DNA from 2 places in the Roseateles sp. GW821-FHT02E12 genome. Region 1 is predicted to be linked to the other one. Evidence: predicted binding sites of a transcription regulator. Region 1 holds the regulator's gene; the other holds the start of a gene.
The links. The regulator NrdR, encoded in region 1, represses ribonucleotide reductase genes. The targets are predictions, from matches to a motif close to CACNANATNTNGTG.

Region 1 (7,395 bases):
GAAGGGCCGACCGCGCTGCATGCGCGAGAAGAATCCGATGTTGAGTTCTCGTGCCGCTTCGGCGATGACCGCGTCGGCGAGCTCGACCTGGATGCCCGCAGCTTTCAGTCGCGCCAGACCCTGACCGGCGACCTGCGGATTGGGGTCTTCGACCGCAGAGACGACGCGTGCAATACCCGCGGCGATCAGTGCATCACAGCAAGGCGGCGTGCGGCCGTGGTGTGAGCAGGGCTCCAGCGTGACGATGGCCGTCGCGCCGCGGACATCGTGGCCACGCGCGGCAGCGTCTCGCAGCGCCATGACCTCGGCGTGAGCTTGACCCGCCGCCTGGGTGTGGCCCGCCCCCAGCTCACGGCCGTCGGGCGACAGGATGACGCAGCCGACTCGAGGATTAGGGTCGCTGAGTCCGATGGCCTGCTCGGCCAGAGAAAGTGCGCGCTGCAGTGCGGCGGTGATGTCCGACGGATTCATGCCGCCAGTCTAGCCAGCGGTCAAGGCTGCAACTGGAGAGTCGAATAGTCCGCGAAGATGCCGCCGGCTGCGTTCACCGCAGGGGCCGTGGGGCAACTGCGGTCTCCCTGCACGACCAGGAAGTTCTGGCGTGCCAGGGAGCCCGTGACCTTGCCGTACACCGCTGGATGCTCGGAGTTGTCCAGCGACTTCTTGTCCGGCGTGTAGGCGTCTGTACTGCCGTCGTAATCTGCGCTGTAGCGGCAGACGCGGTACTCGGCAGCGGTCGTACCGGTGCTGAATCGCGTCAACACGACTTTCCCGGACCAGCTCAACGGCGTGCCCGTGGGCTCGACGATGCAGTAGTAGTTGACGAAGGGCTGGGTGCTCGGCGCAGTACCGGGTGAATCTTCGAAGCAGTTGCGCACTGGCAAATCTGCCGTGGCGACCGTAAAGCTGCGCGTCAGGATGTTGCCGTGGGAGTCCCTGATCGGGTTGCCATCGGCGTCGAGCCGCGGCAGAGAGTAGCTGCCGCTGACGAAGTCCAGCCCGAGCGGAATGGCGGTTGCCTCAGGCACGCTGGGATTGGCCGGATTGGTGTTCGAGAAGCGCACCGTGCCGCTCAGCAGGAAGCCGATCGTGGGGTTGCTGCAGCTCGCGACATCGGCCGTCGTCAATGTGGACACCGGCGTGCCGGCGGGAATCGAGCACTTGCCGACGATGACACCCGTCAGGTTGTTGAAGATCCAAACCGTGCTGCCCAGGGCGCTCGGGCGGAAGGCGCTGTTGTTCTTGTCCACCTTTGCCGCACCTTCCGGGATGACCGGATTGCGGCCAGACGGTTGAGCTATCGGGCTGGCCTGAGGTGTCATGCCGACGACCGCACTGAAGACAGGGTCCACCGAGGCGATGACCGTGTCCAGGCTGACGGTCTGCTGAATGTTGGCACGGTCGGTCCAGGTCACTTGCACGCGAACCACCTTGCCCTGCCCGCCGGTCGCCAGCGGGGTGACGACACGCTGCACGGTATAGGCCGTGTTGGAATCAGCAGGTGTCGTCGGCGCGCGCGTCACGCTCGTGATGTCGTCGTAGAACTTGACAGCGGTCGAAGTGCTGGACCCGCGCGTGAGCTCGGAGAAAGCCCGCGCCTCGGCGATTTCGGCGCGGGCCATGCGCATGGCTTCGCTGCGCTGCTTGGCCAGGTCTGCACCGAAACGCAGATTGCTCATCAAGCCCACGAGGGCCAGCATGCCGAAGGACATCACCAGCAAGGCGACCAGGGCCTCGATCAAAGTGACGCCGCGCTGGCGGGCCGCTACTGGGCGCGGGGAGCGGGTATGAAACAGCTTGGACATCAGCCCGCCTCGGTCAATCGTTATCGGTGTCGCGCCAGCCGCCGGAAACCCGCGCGTAGCTGCCCTGACGATTACGGAGCTGGTTCGCGATGGATCGCAGGTAGTACACGTCCATGCTTCCGTTCACCCGCATGTCGCCCTGAACCAGCACCATGCCGGTGATCAGCGAGGTCAGCCCGCCCGTATTGGTCCAGTCCAGATCGCCAAGAGCTACGAGCATGCCGTTGATCTGCATCGGCCCGGTCAGGGCGACCGCGCCATCCACGATGATCAGCGGCGGATCGTTGACGGCGCCGATGACCACGTTGGAATTGATGGCCATGGCCCCGTCAACCCAAAGGATTCGCTTGCCTGCGTCATAGGCATTCTGCAGATCCGTTCCGCAATCGCCTGCCGTGCAAGTGACCACTTGCAGCGACGGATGATTCTTGTATCGACTGGGTGCCATGCCCATGAACACCCGGAAGAACTCTCGGGTCGTCATGCCGTTCAGGTCGTTGTCGCTAAAGACTCGCGCCTGACTCGGCGGCGTGCCAGGCACGCTGTCCATGCGGCTGTCAATGAGGCCCACTGGCGCAGGACGGCCAGACACGATCAAGAGTCCGTTGGACGCAGGGTCGGTGTTGTGCAAACCCAGGCCACCACTTCCCAAGGTCGTCAGGCTGCCCTTGACGATCAGCGGGCTGGACGGCGACGAAGGCACGGCGGCAATAAAGGCGATAGCCGCGTTTTGCGAAGAGGTTGCGACGGCCCTTTGGCTGCGCGCCTCCGAGCCGTTGGCACAGTTATCGACACTGCTGTCCGTGCAGCCCTGAGATGTCACCATGAAACTGCCGTAGTGCGTGTTCGGACTCTCGCTGCCCAAGGCGATTCCTACGCTGGGCACGAGATTTCCAGCCACGGTTGTCGTTGGTTGACTGGACCGGCCGCCCGGTGCGGGGCAACGGCAAACCAAGGCTGTGCTCGTGCGGACGCAGTCGACTGCGACAGCAGTCGGTACTGAACTTTTGCTTTGGGTGTCGCGGTCTGCCGGCGAAACTGAAAGATATTTATCAACGAAGCGCGTTCCGCCGCTACTCACCGGTGCGCAATTGGCGTTGATACCCGAGCCATTGAGCATGGCCACAGTCCATTCAATGCCGCCTTCGGCCATCTCCTGAGCCATGCTGGCACGGTAATAGCTGCTGGATATCCGCTGTTCAAACATCAGGCTGCGGTTGGCATACGCTGCCAACAAAGCCATGACCAGGAAAAGGACCATGACCACCACGAGCGTGGCCGCCCCTGCCTGCGTCTGCCGACCGGCTGTATTGAATGAGCGCATCACGGGCAAACCCCGCTGATATCGTCGGCACGGATTTTTTCCTTGACTTGCAAGGTGCGCTTGACGCTGCTATCAGACTTGGCATGCGCCGTGATGGTGAAGTCCACCCACCGCACTGTCATCGTTGGGCAAGCAACACCGACTGGGCAAGAGCACAGATCATCAAGCGGAATCTGCTGGCTATAGATGACAGGAATAAAGGCGTCAATCTCTACCGCGTCCGGATCCGTGATTGGCTGCCAGTTGGGTTGGCCGTTCACCGAGCCGAGTTGAAGAGATAGCGTCTTGTTGCTCAGCTTGATGCCGAACTGTTCATTGTTGGCCAATACGTTGGTGTCATTCACCGTACTCGAGCCGGCGGCCGGTTTTGCATACCGATAAAACAAGTCATGCCCGCCTTGCGACTGCGTCACTGCGGTATACGGACTGACAATTGCAGCCTTCGCCGAGACTGAGCCCGCATTGTGCTCTGGTTCCCAAACGCCGTTGGCCGGCAGCCCTCGGTAACCCGCACGGCGCAGATCCTGCTGAAGCAAATCGGCCGCGACACGCAGATCCTGCTGCATTTGCACTTCGAGCATCAGCCGGCGGTGTTCCGTGATTTGCCGGGTTGCGACCAGGGCTGCCCCGGCTGTGACGATCAACCCCACGGTGATGCCTACCATCAACTCGATCAAACCCAGGCCACGCTCGGCGTGGCGCGAGGGTGCACGGCTTGGTTTGAGTTTCATACGCATGTGACGTACCCGCTCATGTCACCGTTTGGCGAACATATCTTGACCCGGCCTGCAGTGTTGACCTCCACACGCAAGGCATACCCTCGCCGCTGACCGACCACGTCGACACGAAATCCCACAACGTCAATGGTCGACTGCTCGCGGGAAAACTTGATTTGATTGTCATAGGGAGCAACAAACGTCCCTGACGAAGCGAATCTGACATGCTGCAAAGGCAATTGGAACAAGCGCAACAATTTGGAGGGTCCAGCAGGGCATATATTACTTGGCGCATTGAAGCATTTGCATTGATTCCAAGCGCTTTCCGTGACTACGGCCGCGCAGCTCATAGTCGGATTGGGTTCGGTGTCAAATTGCACAATGAGCCTGGAATTGATCGAATTCGTCTCAGCCTTGGCATAAGCCAAAATACCCGCGACTTCATCCGTTGCGGCAATCACCCGCCGCTTTTCCAACAGATCAGCCATCGAAGGCGCGGCAATCGCCATCAGGATGGAAAGTACGGCCACCCCGATCAGAATCTCAACCAGGGTGAGCCCGGGCATGCGAGCGGCGAATGCATGAAAACTCTTTTTCATGGTTATTTTGGCCAGCAAATGTCCTTGGTGTCGCGATCCGTACCCGAATTGTCTGGGTCACCGATGGCCGAATAGGTGACTACGGCGCCCTCCAATTTCACGGTCAAGCTCTTGCAGGCAATATCGCCGGCCTGCTTGCCGCCAGACACCGGCGTCGCCGTGGCGTTATAGCCGATATCAAAGCTCGGGGTCGTGCCAACCCCTGTCAGAGTCACCTGGTAGTGCGGCGTGATATTGGAAATGTCAAGGTTGTTCAGATCAACCAACGAGGATGCGTAGTTGCTGGCGTTGCTGCGATAGCGCTCCTGGGCCTGCATCACTGTCGTCAGCGCAGCGATGGCGTCGGCTCGCCGACCGCGCTGCATTTGCGACGTGTAGGCCGGATAAGCGATCGAGGCAAGAATGCCGGCAATAGCGAGCGCAACCATCAACTCGATCAGACTGAAGCCATTGCTTCTGGGGCAGGGAAGCGTACGCATGGCGCGATTTTCGGTAGTCGCCGTTGGCGGCCTGTAACGGCAGTACCGCTCGTCCGCCAAGTTGCGCCGCCGGTCGGCAACCACCACGAATGAGGGGCTTATGCGCACTTGGGCATGTTGGCCACTTTGGTGCCAACGTAGCAACTGCGTACCCGACCCGTGATGGCGACAACCTGCCGGATCGCAGAGCCGCTACTCAGACGCAGCTCGATGCTGCCTGTCTGTGTCACCAGACCTTGGCGATGCTGGAACGCCATCGTCTCGGCATTGCTGCTGATCTGCACCGGCTGGCTGGATGGCAGCCATTCGGCCTTGATGACGTGGCTCCCCTGCTTTGTGCAGACGGCCTTGCCATCCGCGCAGTCGCAGTCGTTCTTGGCACCGGTGTGCAGGACGTAGCAGGCGCCAGCACCCTTGCCGCTGACGCGGAAGTAGACCGAGTCGCCGAGGCGGGCGGCCTCGCTGCGGGCGAAGCGCAGGTCGGTGGCCAGGGCATCCGATCTGACACGCAGCTTTTGCTCCTGGTGCAGCTTGCCCATGGCGGGCACGGCTTGGCTGATCAGAGCAGCACAGATGCCGACGCTGGCGCAGAGCTCCACGAGGGTGAAACCGCGGCTGGTGCGGCGGGTGTTGACGGTGCGGTTCATGCGGCTTCCCTCGATTCGTTATTTGATGTAACGAACTTTAGGAAGCGGGGCTCAACGCGTCTTTCCCCCGTAAGGCGGAACGAAGGGGGAGAGGGTGGGGGCGCATCCCCCGCGACTCCCTCTTAAGGGGGATAGGGAAACCACGGTCAGATCTCGCGGATCAGCTGGCGGAACTCGTCAACGTCCTCAAAGCTGCGATAGACCGACGCGAAGCGGACGTAGGCCACCTTGTCGATGCGCTTGAGTTCGCGCATGACCAGCTCGCCCAGGCGCGTGGACGCGATCTCGCGGGCGCCGCTGGCAAGCAGCTTTTCCTCGATGCGGTTGATGGCCGCGTCGATCTGCTCAACGCTGACCGGCCGCTTGCGCAATGCCAACTGCATGGATGCGCGCAGCTTGGAGGCGTCGAAGTCGGCGCGCCGCCCATCCTTCTTGACGACCGAGGGCATGGCGATGTCAGCCCGCTCATAGGTCGTGAAGCGCTTGTCGCAGGACAGGCAGCGGCGCCGCCGGCGGACGACGTCGCCCTCGTCCGACTCCCGGGTCTCGGAGACCTGGGTTTCGGTGTGAGAGCAGAACGGGCAGCGCACGGCGTCCGGGGCTCAGCCGCCGATCAACCGCGATACACCGGGAAGGCTGCAGTCAGCGCAGCAACCTTCTCGCGCACGGCGGCCAGGTTGGCCTCGTCGTGCGGCTTGTCCAGCACGTCGGCGATCAGGTGAGCCGTGGCGCGCACCTGCTCCTCCTTGAAACCACGCGTCGTCATGGCCGGCGTGCCGAGGCGGACGCCGCTGGTGACCATGGGCTTCTGCGGGTCGTTGGGGATGCCGTTCTTGTTGCAGGTCATGTGGGCCGCGCCCAGGATGGCCTCGGCTTCCTTGCCCGTCAGGTTCTTGGGGCGCAGGTCCACCAGCATGACGTGGCTTTCCGTGCCGCCGGAGACGATGCGCAGGCCGCGCTCGATCAGCGTGTCGGCCAGCACCTTGGCGTTCTTAACAACCTGTTCCTGGTAGGCCTTGAACTCGGGCGTCAGCGCTTCCTTGAAGGCCACGGCCTTGCCGGCGATGACGTGCATCAGCGGGCCGCCCTGGATGCCGGGGAAGATGGCCGAGTTGATCTTCTTGGCGATCGCCTCGTCGTTCGTCAGGATGATGCCGCCGCGCGGGCCGCGCAGGCTCTTGTGCGTGGTGGACGTGACGACGTCGGCATGCGGCAGCGGGTTCGGGTAGACGCCCGCGGCGATCAGGCCGGCGTAGTGGGCCATGTCGACCATGAAGTAGGCGCCGATCTCCTTGGCGATCTTGCCGAAGCGCTCGAAGTCGATGCGCAGCGAGTAGGCCGACGCGCCGGCAATGATGAGCTTGGGCTTCTTCTCGCGGGCCAGGGCTTCCATCGCGTCGTAGTCGATGGCTTCGTTCTCGTCCAGGCCGTAGCTGATGACGTTGAACCACTTGCCGCTCATGTTCAGCGCCATGCCGTGGGTCAGGTGACCGCCTTCGGCCAGGCTCATGCCCATGATGGTGTCGCCGGGCTGCAGCAGCGCGAAGAACACGCCCTGGTTGGCTTGCGAGCCGGAGTTGGGCTGCACGTTGGCGAACTCGGCGCCGAAGAGCTGCTTCACACGGTCGATGGCGAGTTGCTCGGCCACGTCGACGTATTCGCAGCCACCGTAGTAGCGCTTGCCGGGGTAACCCTCGGCGTACTTGTTCGTCAGCTGGCTGCCCTGGGCTTCCATGACGGCAGGCGACGTGTAGTTCTCGCTGGCGATCAGCTCGATGTGGTCTTCCTGGCGGCGCGTCTCGTTCTGGACAGCGGTCCAGAGCTC
Region 2 (7,395 bases), on a different contig from region 1:
ATGCGTCGCGCAGAGAGCACCGCGCGCTGGAACCGGCCCGGTGTCCGCCTGGCCCTGGCAGGCCTCTCAGTGCTGTTGGCGGCACTGCTGGCGCTGCAGGTTGTGCTGCACTTCCGCAATGCGATCTCGGCCCTGCACCCGCCGCTGCGTGAGCCGCTCAAGGCCCTGTGCGGCGTGGCCGGCTGCGAGATCAAGCCCTGGCGGCGCATCGAAGCCTTGAGCATCGACGCCACCTCGCTGAACCCCATCGGGAGCGGTGGCTACAAGCTCAATCTGGCGCTGCGCAACAAGACCAGCGTGGACGTGGCGGCGCCGTCGGTCGAGCTCAGCCTGACCGACGCCAACGGCGCCCCGATGGCGCGCCGCGTGCTCGGCCCCGAGGCCATGAGCCCGGCGCTCACACAGGTCAATGCCGAGTCCGAGCAGTCGTTGAGCCTGGTCTTCAGCACCGGCGGCCAGCGCGTCAGCGGCTACAGCGTCAACATCTTCTATCCCTGAATTGACGGCCCCTCGCCCAGTCTCGCCCGGCTGAACGCTGGGCGCGCCTGATAGGTCTTGCAGATCGCGCAGCCGACAGCGCGGCTGCTCTTCGGCAAGCACGACCAGTCCACAGGGCTTGCCGTGTCCGGCCTCAACCCCCGAGGGGCCGGCGCTCGCCCCGCAGTCTCAAACCACACCGCCGTGCAACGCCCATAAAAAAACCCGGCGCCGAGAGACTCGGGCCGGGTTGGCTGGGTTCACGAACCGGGTGGCGAACCACCCGGTCAGCGAGTCAGCAAATCGCCTGATTAGGGCTTGTTGCCGGTCGGGAAGGGCCAGGCCGCTTGCGGGCTCAGCGCCGTCTTGGCAGCCGGGGCAGCCGCGACAGCAGCAGCGGGCTTGGCCGCAGCGGCAGGCTTGGCAGGGGCAGGCTTGGCAGCAGCCTTCTTCGGAGCAGCAGCCTTCTTGGCGGCAGGCTTCGCAGCAGGCTTGGCGGCAGGCTTGGCAGCAGCCTTCTTCGGAGCAGCGGCCTTCTTGGCGGCAGGCTTCGCAGCAGGCTTGGCAGCGGCCTTCTTGGGAGCAGCAGCCTTCTTGGCCGGAGCGGCCTTCTTGGCGGGTGCAGCCTTCTTGGCCGGAGCGGCCTTCTTCGCCGGAGCAGCAGCCTTCTTGGCCGGAGCAGCCTTCTTAGCCGGAGCCGCCTTCTTGGCGGGTGCAGCCTTCTTGGCCGGAGCGGCCTTCTTTGCCGGAGCAGCAGCCTTCTTGGCCGGAGCGGCCTTCTTCGCCGGAGCAGCAGCCTTCTTGGCCGGAGCGGCCTTCTTCGCCGGAGCAGCGGCCTTCTTGGCCGGAGCGGCCTTCTTCGGTGCGGCCTTAGCCGGGGTCTTTGCAGTTGCCATGGTTTTCTCCTTGATCAAGTGGAAAAGTCACCGTTCTGTACGGACCGGTCCGTCCAGATACGGCTATTCACCGCCCGAGAGTCGCCCAGGAGGAGCGCCTCGATACGGTGAATGGGATCGCCATGCAGCCCCGCCACGTCTAGCGTGTTGATGCGGGTTTCGCTCGGTGACTGCATTGGCCAGGTCTTGATCTTGTGATGGCTGGGACTTCAGTCCCAGCTCAGTGCCCCGCCTGATTGGTACTCAATGACGCGGGTCTCGAAGAAGTTGCGTTCCTTCTTCAAGTCGATCATTTCGCTCATCCAGGGGAAGGGGTTTTCTTCGTTAGGGAACAGGGCTTCGAGGCCGATCTGCACCGCGCGACGGTTCGCGATGAAGCGCAGATAGCCCTTGAACATCGAGGCGTTGAGGCCCAGCACGCCACGCGGCATGGTGTCCTCTGCGTAGCGGTACTCGAGCTCGACGGCCTTCATGAACAGCGCCTTGATCTCGGCCTTGAATTCGGCCGTCCACAGGTGCGGGTTCTCAAGCTTGATCTGGTTGATCAGGTCGATGCCGAAGTTGCAGTGCATGGACTCGTCGCGCAGGATGTACTGGTACTGCTCGGCAGCACCCGTCATCTTGTTCTGGCGGCCCATTGCGAGGATCTGCGTGAAGCCGACGTAGAAGAACAGGCCTTCCATCAGGCAGGCGAAAACGATCAGGCTCTTCAGCAGCGTCTGGTCGTTCTCCGGCGTGCCGGTGTGGAAGTGCGGGTCCATGATCGCGCCGATGAAGGGGATCAGGAACTCGTCCTTGTCGCGGATGGACTGGACTTCGTTGTACGCGTTGAAGATCTCGCTCTCGTCCAGACCGAGCGACTCCACGATGTACTGGTAGGCGTGCGTGTGGATCGCTTCTTCAAAGGCCTGGCGCAGCAGGAACTGGCGAGCCTCGGGCGCCGTGATGTGGCGGTAGGTGCCCAGCACGATGTTGTTGGCGGCCAGCGAGTCGGCGGTGACGAAGAAGCCGAGGTTGCGCTTGATGATGCGGCGCTCGTCTTCGGTCAGGCCGTTGGGATCCTTCCAGAGCGCGATGTCGCGGCTCATGTTCACTTCCTGCGGCATCCAGTGGTTGGCGCAGGTGGCGAGGTACTTCTCCCAGGCCCACTTGTACTTGAACGGCACCAGCTGATTCACGTCAGTCTGGCCGTTGATGATGCGCTTGTCGGCAGCCTTCACACGACGTGCAGTCGTGGGTTCACCGGACAGCTGGGGAGCGGGGATCGAGACGCTGGCGGCTTCGCGCGACGCTGTCGCCGAAGGCATGGCCGCGAGAGGTTTCGCGGTGTGGGTATCAGTGGACTTCAGGTCTTCGTCCCAATCCAGCATGGTGTGCTTCCTATCACTTCGAATTATCGGTAGCGCTTGCGCAAATCAACAAGGTCTAGCTACAGCTATTTGCATCTATCGCGCAATGTTTGTTGCGCGAGGGCATCGAAACATGAAGCGCCAACTTGTCTATACAAGCTGGCGCTTCACATCGATTTACTGACAGGCCTCGCAACCGGGGTCGTCGATCGCGCAGAACTTCATGTCCGTCGCCGGCAGTTCGGGCTCGACGGCAGCAACCGGCGCGGCCGGTGCAGCCATCACCGGCGCAGCGCTCGACGACACCGAGTTGAGCTGGCCCGAGCGCGTCACCGTGCTCTTCTCGGCCTGCGTCGCGCTGGTGGTGCGCAGGTAGTAGGTCGTCTTCAGGCCGCGCTGCCACGCGAGCTTGTAGGTCTCGTCGAGCTTCTTGCCCGAGGCGCCGGCCATGTAGATGTTCAGGCTCTGCGCCTGGTCGATCCACTTCTGGCGGCGCGCGCCGGCTTCGATCAGCCACACGGTGTCGACTTCGAAGGCCGTGGCGTACAGCGCCTTGATCTCTTCCGGCACGCGGTCGATGCGGCGCAGCGAACCGTCGAAGTGCTTGAGGTCCATGACCATCACGTCGTCCCACAGGCCCAGCGCCTTCAGGTCACGCACCAGCGATTCGTTGATGACGGTGAACTCGCCGGACAGGTTGGACTTGACCGACAGGTTGCCGAAGCAAGGCTCGATGGAGGCGTCCACACCAATGATGTTGGAGATGGTGGCCGTCGGCGCGATGGCGACGCAGTTGCTGTTGCGCATGCCGTAGGTGGTGATGCGAGCACGCAGTGCGTCCCAGTCCATCGACGTCGAGCGGTCGACGTCGACGTAGCCGCCACGGGCATCGGCCAGCAGGTCGAGCGAGTCGATCGGCAGGATGCCGCGGTCCCACAGCGAGCCCTTGTAGGACGAATAGCGGCCGCGCTCCTCAGCCAGCTCGGTCGAGGCCCAGTAGGCGTGATAGCAGACGGCTTCCATCGAGCGGTCAGCGAAGTCGACGGCCGCTTGGCTGGCGTAAGGCGTGCGCAGTTGGTACAGCGCGTCCTGGAAGCCCATGATGCCCAAGCCGACCGGACGGTGGCGCAGGTTGGAGTCGCGGGCCTTCTTGACGGCGTAGTAGTTGATGTCGATGACGTTGTCGAGCATGCGCATCGCCGTGCGCGTCGTCTTCTTCAGCTTGACCTGGTCGATGGCACCATCCTTGATGTGCTGTGCCAAGTTGACCGAACCGAGGTTGCAGACGGCGATCTCGCTGTCGTTGGTGTTCAGCGTGATCTCGGTGCACAGGTTGCTGGAGTGCACGACGCCGACGTGCTGCTGCGGGCTGCGCACGTTGCACGCGTCCTTGAACGTGATCCAGGGGTGGCCCGTCTCGAACAGCATCGACAGCATCTTGCGCCACAGGTCCTTGGCGGGCATGCGCTTGAAGAGCTTGATCTCGCCGCGGTCGGCCTTGGCTTCATAGGCCGTGTAGGCCACTTCGAAGGGCTTGCCGAACAGGTCGTGCAGGTCCGGGCAGGTGGACGGGCTGAACAGCGTCCAGTCGCCGCCTTCGAGCACGCGGCGCATGAACAGGTCGGGAATCCAGTTCGCCGTGTTCATGTCGTGCGTGCGGCGACGGTCGTCGCCGGTGTTCTTGCGCAGGTCCAGGAACTCTTCGATGTCCAGATGCCAGGTTTCCAGGTACGCGCAGACCGCGCCCTTGCGCTTGCCGCCCTGGTTCACGGCCACGGCCGTGTCGTTGACGACCTTCAGGAAAGGCACGACACCTTGCGACTTGCCGTTGGTGCCCTTGATGTGCGAGCCGAGTGCGCGCACCGGGGTCCAGTCGTTGCCCAGGCCACCAGCGAACTTGCTCAGCAGTGCGTTTTCCTTCAGCGCCTCGTAGATGCCGTCGAGGTCGTCGCTGACGGTGGTCAGGTAGCAGCTCGACAGCTGCGAGCGGCGCGTGCCGGCGTTGAACAGCGTCGGCGTGCTGGACATGAAGTCGAAGCTCGACAGCACTTCATAGAACTCGATGGCACGGGCTTCGCGGTCGATCTCGCCCAGGGCCAGGCCCATGGCAACGCGCATGAAGAAGGCCTGCGGCATCTCGATGCGCTGCTCCTCAATATGCAGGAAGTAGCGGTCGTACAGCGTTTGCAGGCCGAGGTAGTCGAACTGCAGGTCGCGCTCGGCCTTCAGTGCGGCGCCGAGCTTGGCCAGGTCGTACTGGCCCAGCTTCTCGTCCAGCAGCTCGGCCTTGATGCCCTTCTTGATATAGCCAGGGAAGTACTCGGCATAGCGCTGCGTCATCTCGCCCTGCAGCACTTCACCGCCCAGGATCTCGCGGCGGATCGTGTGCAGCAGCAGGCGAGCGGTGGCACGGCTGTAGCCCGGGTCCTTCTCGATCAGCGTGCGCGCGGCCAGGATGGCGGCCTTGTAAACCTCGTCGATGGCGACGCCGTCGTACAGATTGCGCTGGGTCTCGGCCAGCACGGGGTCGGGCTTCACATCGGCGCCAAGGTTCTCGCAGGCCGAGGTGATCAGACCCTTGAGCGCGCTCAGGTCCAGCGGGCGGCGCTCGCCGCGGTCCACCACCATCACCGCCGGTTCGGCTGCACGCGTGGCCTCGCCCTGCGCGGCGCGTTCTTGCGTGCGGCGCTCGCGGTACAGCACGTAGGCGCGGGCAACCTCGTGGTTGCTGCTGCGCATCAGGCCCAGCTCGACCTGGTCCTGCACATCTTCAATATGGAAGGTGCCGCCGCTCGGACGCGAGCGCAGCAGGGCGCGCACGACGTTCTGGGTCAGCTGCTCCACCGTCTCGCGCACGCTGGCCGAGGCCGCACCCGTCGTGCCGTGCACGGCCAGGAAGGCCTTCATCAGCGCCACGGCGATCTTGCTCGGCTCGAACGAGACCACGGCGCCATTGCGGCGAATGATCTGGTAGGCCTGGTAAGTCGTCAGCGTGGGGGCGCTCGGGGCGGTGGCGTCGGACCCAAACGCGACCGGGGATGCCGGTGAGAGCGGAGACAGCGAGGCGGCGGGGGCAGCCTGGCCCGTGGCGGCTTCATGCAGCATGAGGGGATCCTTTATCGAGAAATGACGGGCAAATGCGCAGCAACAACCCGGGAAATCTGGGCCCGAGCCAGCGCATCGTGCGTTGCTTCAGTGGGGGTATTTCGTCCTTGCCGGTCCATTGCCAGGCCGGCATTCCGGCTTGGTCCTCGGGCGCCTTGCTGCTGTGGCCAAGCCACAGCAAACAGCGAATCCGAGGGGATGGTCATGGGGTCGACTGGGTTAGCAGGATATCACGAAGGGACACTATATCTATGGCCCCCGCCCACCTCAAGCACTACCCCTAGTGTCAAACCCTGGACGCCGTTTCACTGAAAAATGCCCTCACCGGCGCCTTTGCCCGATCAGATCGGGCCTCGCTGATCAAGAGCCGCATCAGCACTGGGCTGGCGGGCCGAAGCGGCCTGCAAAGCCGCGCCAATGCTGCGTCCGTGCCAACGGGCCTGCGCCTGGCCACAGATTCAAGCAGGGCAAATCCCGAGACGGCTTTTCGTTCAGCTGTCACCGACCGAGATCGCCAACCGCGCCATGCGATAGCGGATCTGGCGCAACGACAGGCCGAGGCTGGCCGCCGCCGCCGTGCGGTTGAAGCGGTGCAGCTCCAGCGCCCGCAGCAGGATGGCGCGCTCGACCTCGTCGAGATAACGCGCCAAGTCGCTGGGCAACTGCTCCGGCAGCGACAGCCCTTCAGCCACCGGCTCGGCCGCCAGCGGCGTGTCCAGCGCGGCAAACTGCGACTCGCTGCGGCCCTCGTCCAGCAGCGCGTCCGGCAGGCCGAGGTCGTCGGCGTCTATCCACTCGCCGCCGGCCAGGGCCAGCGCGCGGTGCAGCAGGTTCTCCAGCTCCCGCACATTGCCTGGGAAGGCATAGCGCGACAGGGTCTGCAAGGCTCGCTGCGTCAGCCGCGGCGCAGGCGACACGCCGGCGTCCTGCGCGATGCGCACCAGCACGCGCGTGCTGATCAGGCCCAGATCCTCCAGCCGCTCGCGCAGCGGCGGCACGCGGATCTGGATGACGTTGAGGCGGTAGAACAGATCCTGGCGGAAGCGCCCACCGGCCACTTCAGTGCCCAGGTCCTTGTGTGTCGCGCTGAGGATGCGCACATTGACCGGCGTCTCGGCCGTGGCGCCCACCGGCCGCACCGAGCGCTCCTGGATGACCCGCAGCAGCTTGCTCTGCATGGCCAGCGGCAGGTCGCCGATCTCGTCCAGGAACAGGGTGCCGCCGTCGGCCGCCTGGAAGAAGCCCTCGCGGTCTTCGTTGGCGCCGGTGAAGGCGCCCTTGCGGTAGCCGAAGAACTCGGCCTCCAGCAGGTTCTCGGGGATGGCGCCGCAATTGACCGCGACGAAACGCGCCTCGGCGCGTGTACCGTGGTCGTGGATGGCGCGCGCAACCAGTTCCTTGCCAGTGCCGGACTCGCCCTGCACCAGCACCGGCGCCATGCTGCGAGCGACCTTGTCGATCAGCGAACGCACCGCGCGTATGGCCGGCGACTCACCAACGAGGCGCAGCGCCGTCGCAGGCGCCACCGTGTCCTCGGCTTCGGTGACTGGCGCCGGCTCGGGCAGCCG

Region 2: a site for NrdR is predicted at 6,069-6,082, ahead of AC07V5_RS11490 (ribonucleoside-diphosphate reductase subunit alpha). Genes of this name have one in related genera too.

Annotation. Positions count from the first base shown of each region.
Region 1 covers NZ_JBWKVK010000004.1:415,680-423,074, forward strand. Annotated here, with positions in the region: gene ribD (bifunctional diaminohydroxyphosphoribosylaminopyrimidine deaminase/5-amino-6-(5-phosphoribosylamino)uracil reductase RibD) at 1-471, opposite strand, end outside; gene AC07V5_RS24685 (type IV pilus modification PilV family protein) at 492-1,805, opposite strand; gene AC07V5_RS24690 (PilX N-terminal domain-containing pilus assembly protein) at 1,819-3,129, opposite strand; gene AC07V5_RS24695 (PilW family protein) at 3,129-3,866, opposite strand; gene AC07V5_RS24700 (pilus assembly FimT family protein) at 3,857-4,444, opposite strand; gene AC07V5_RS24705 (type IV pilin protein) at 4,447-4,923, opposite strand; gene AC07V5_RS24710 (GspH/FimT family pseudopilin) at 5,022-5,570, opposite strand; gene nrdR (transcriptional regulator NrdR) at 5,717-6,160, opposite strand; gene glyA (serine hydroxymethyltransferase) at 6,184-7,395, opposite strand, start outside.
Region 2 covers NZ_JBWKVK010000002.1:162,602-169,996, reverse strand. Annotated here, with positions in the region: gene AC07V5_RS11505 (zinc-ribbon and DUF3426 domain-containing protein) at 1-498, shown strand, start outside; gene AC07V5_RS11500 (histone) at 789-1,373, opposite strand; gene AC07V5_RS11495 (ribonucleotide-diphosphate reductase subunit beta) at 1,583-2,743, opposite strand; gene AC07V5_RS11490 (ribonucleoside-diphosphate reductase subunit alpha) at 2,900-5,827, opposite strand; gene AC07V5_RS11485 (sigma-54-dependent transcriptional regulator) at 6,319-7,395, opposite strand, start outside.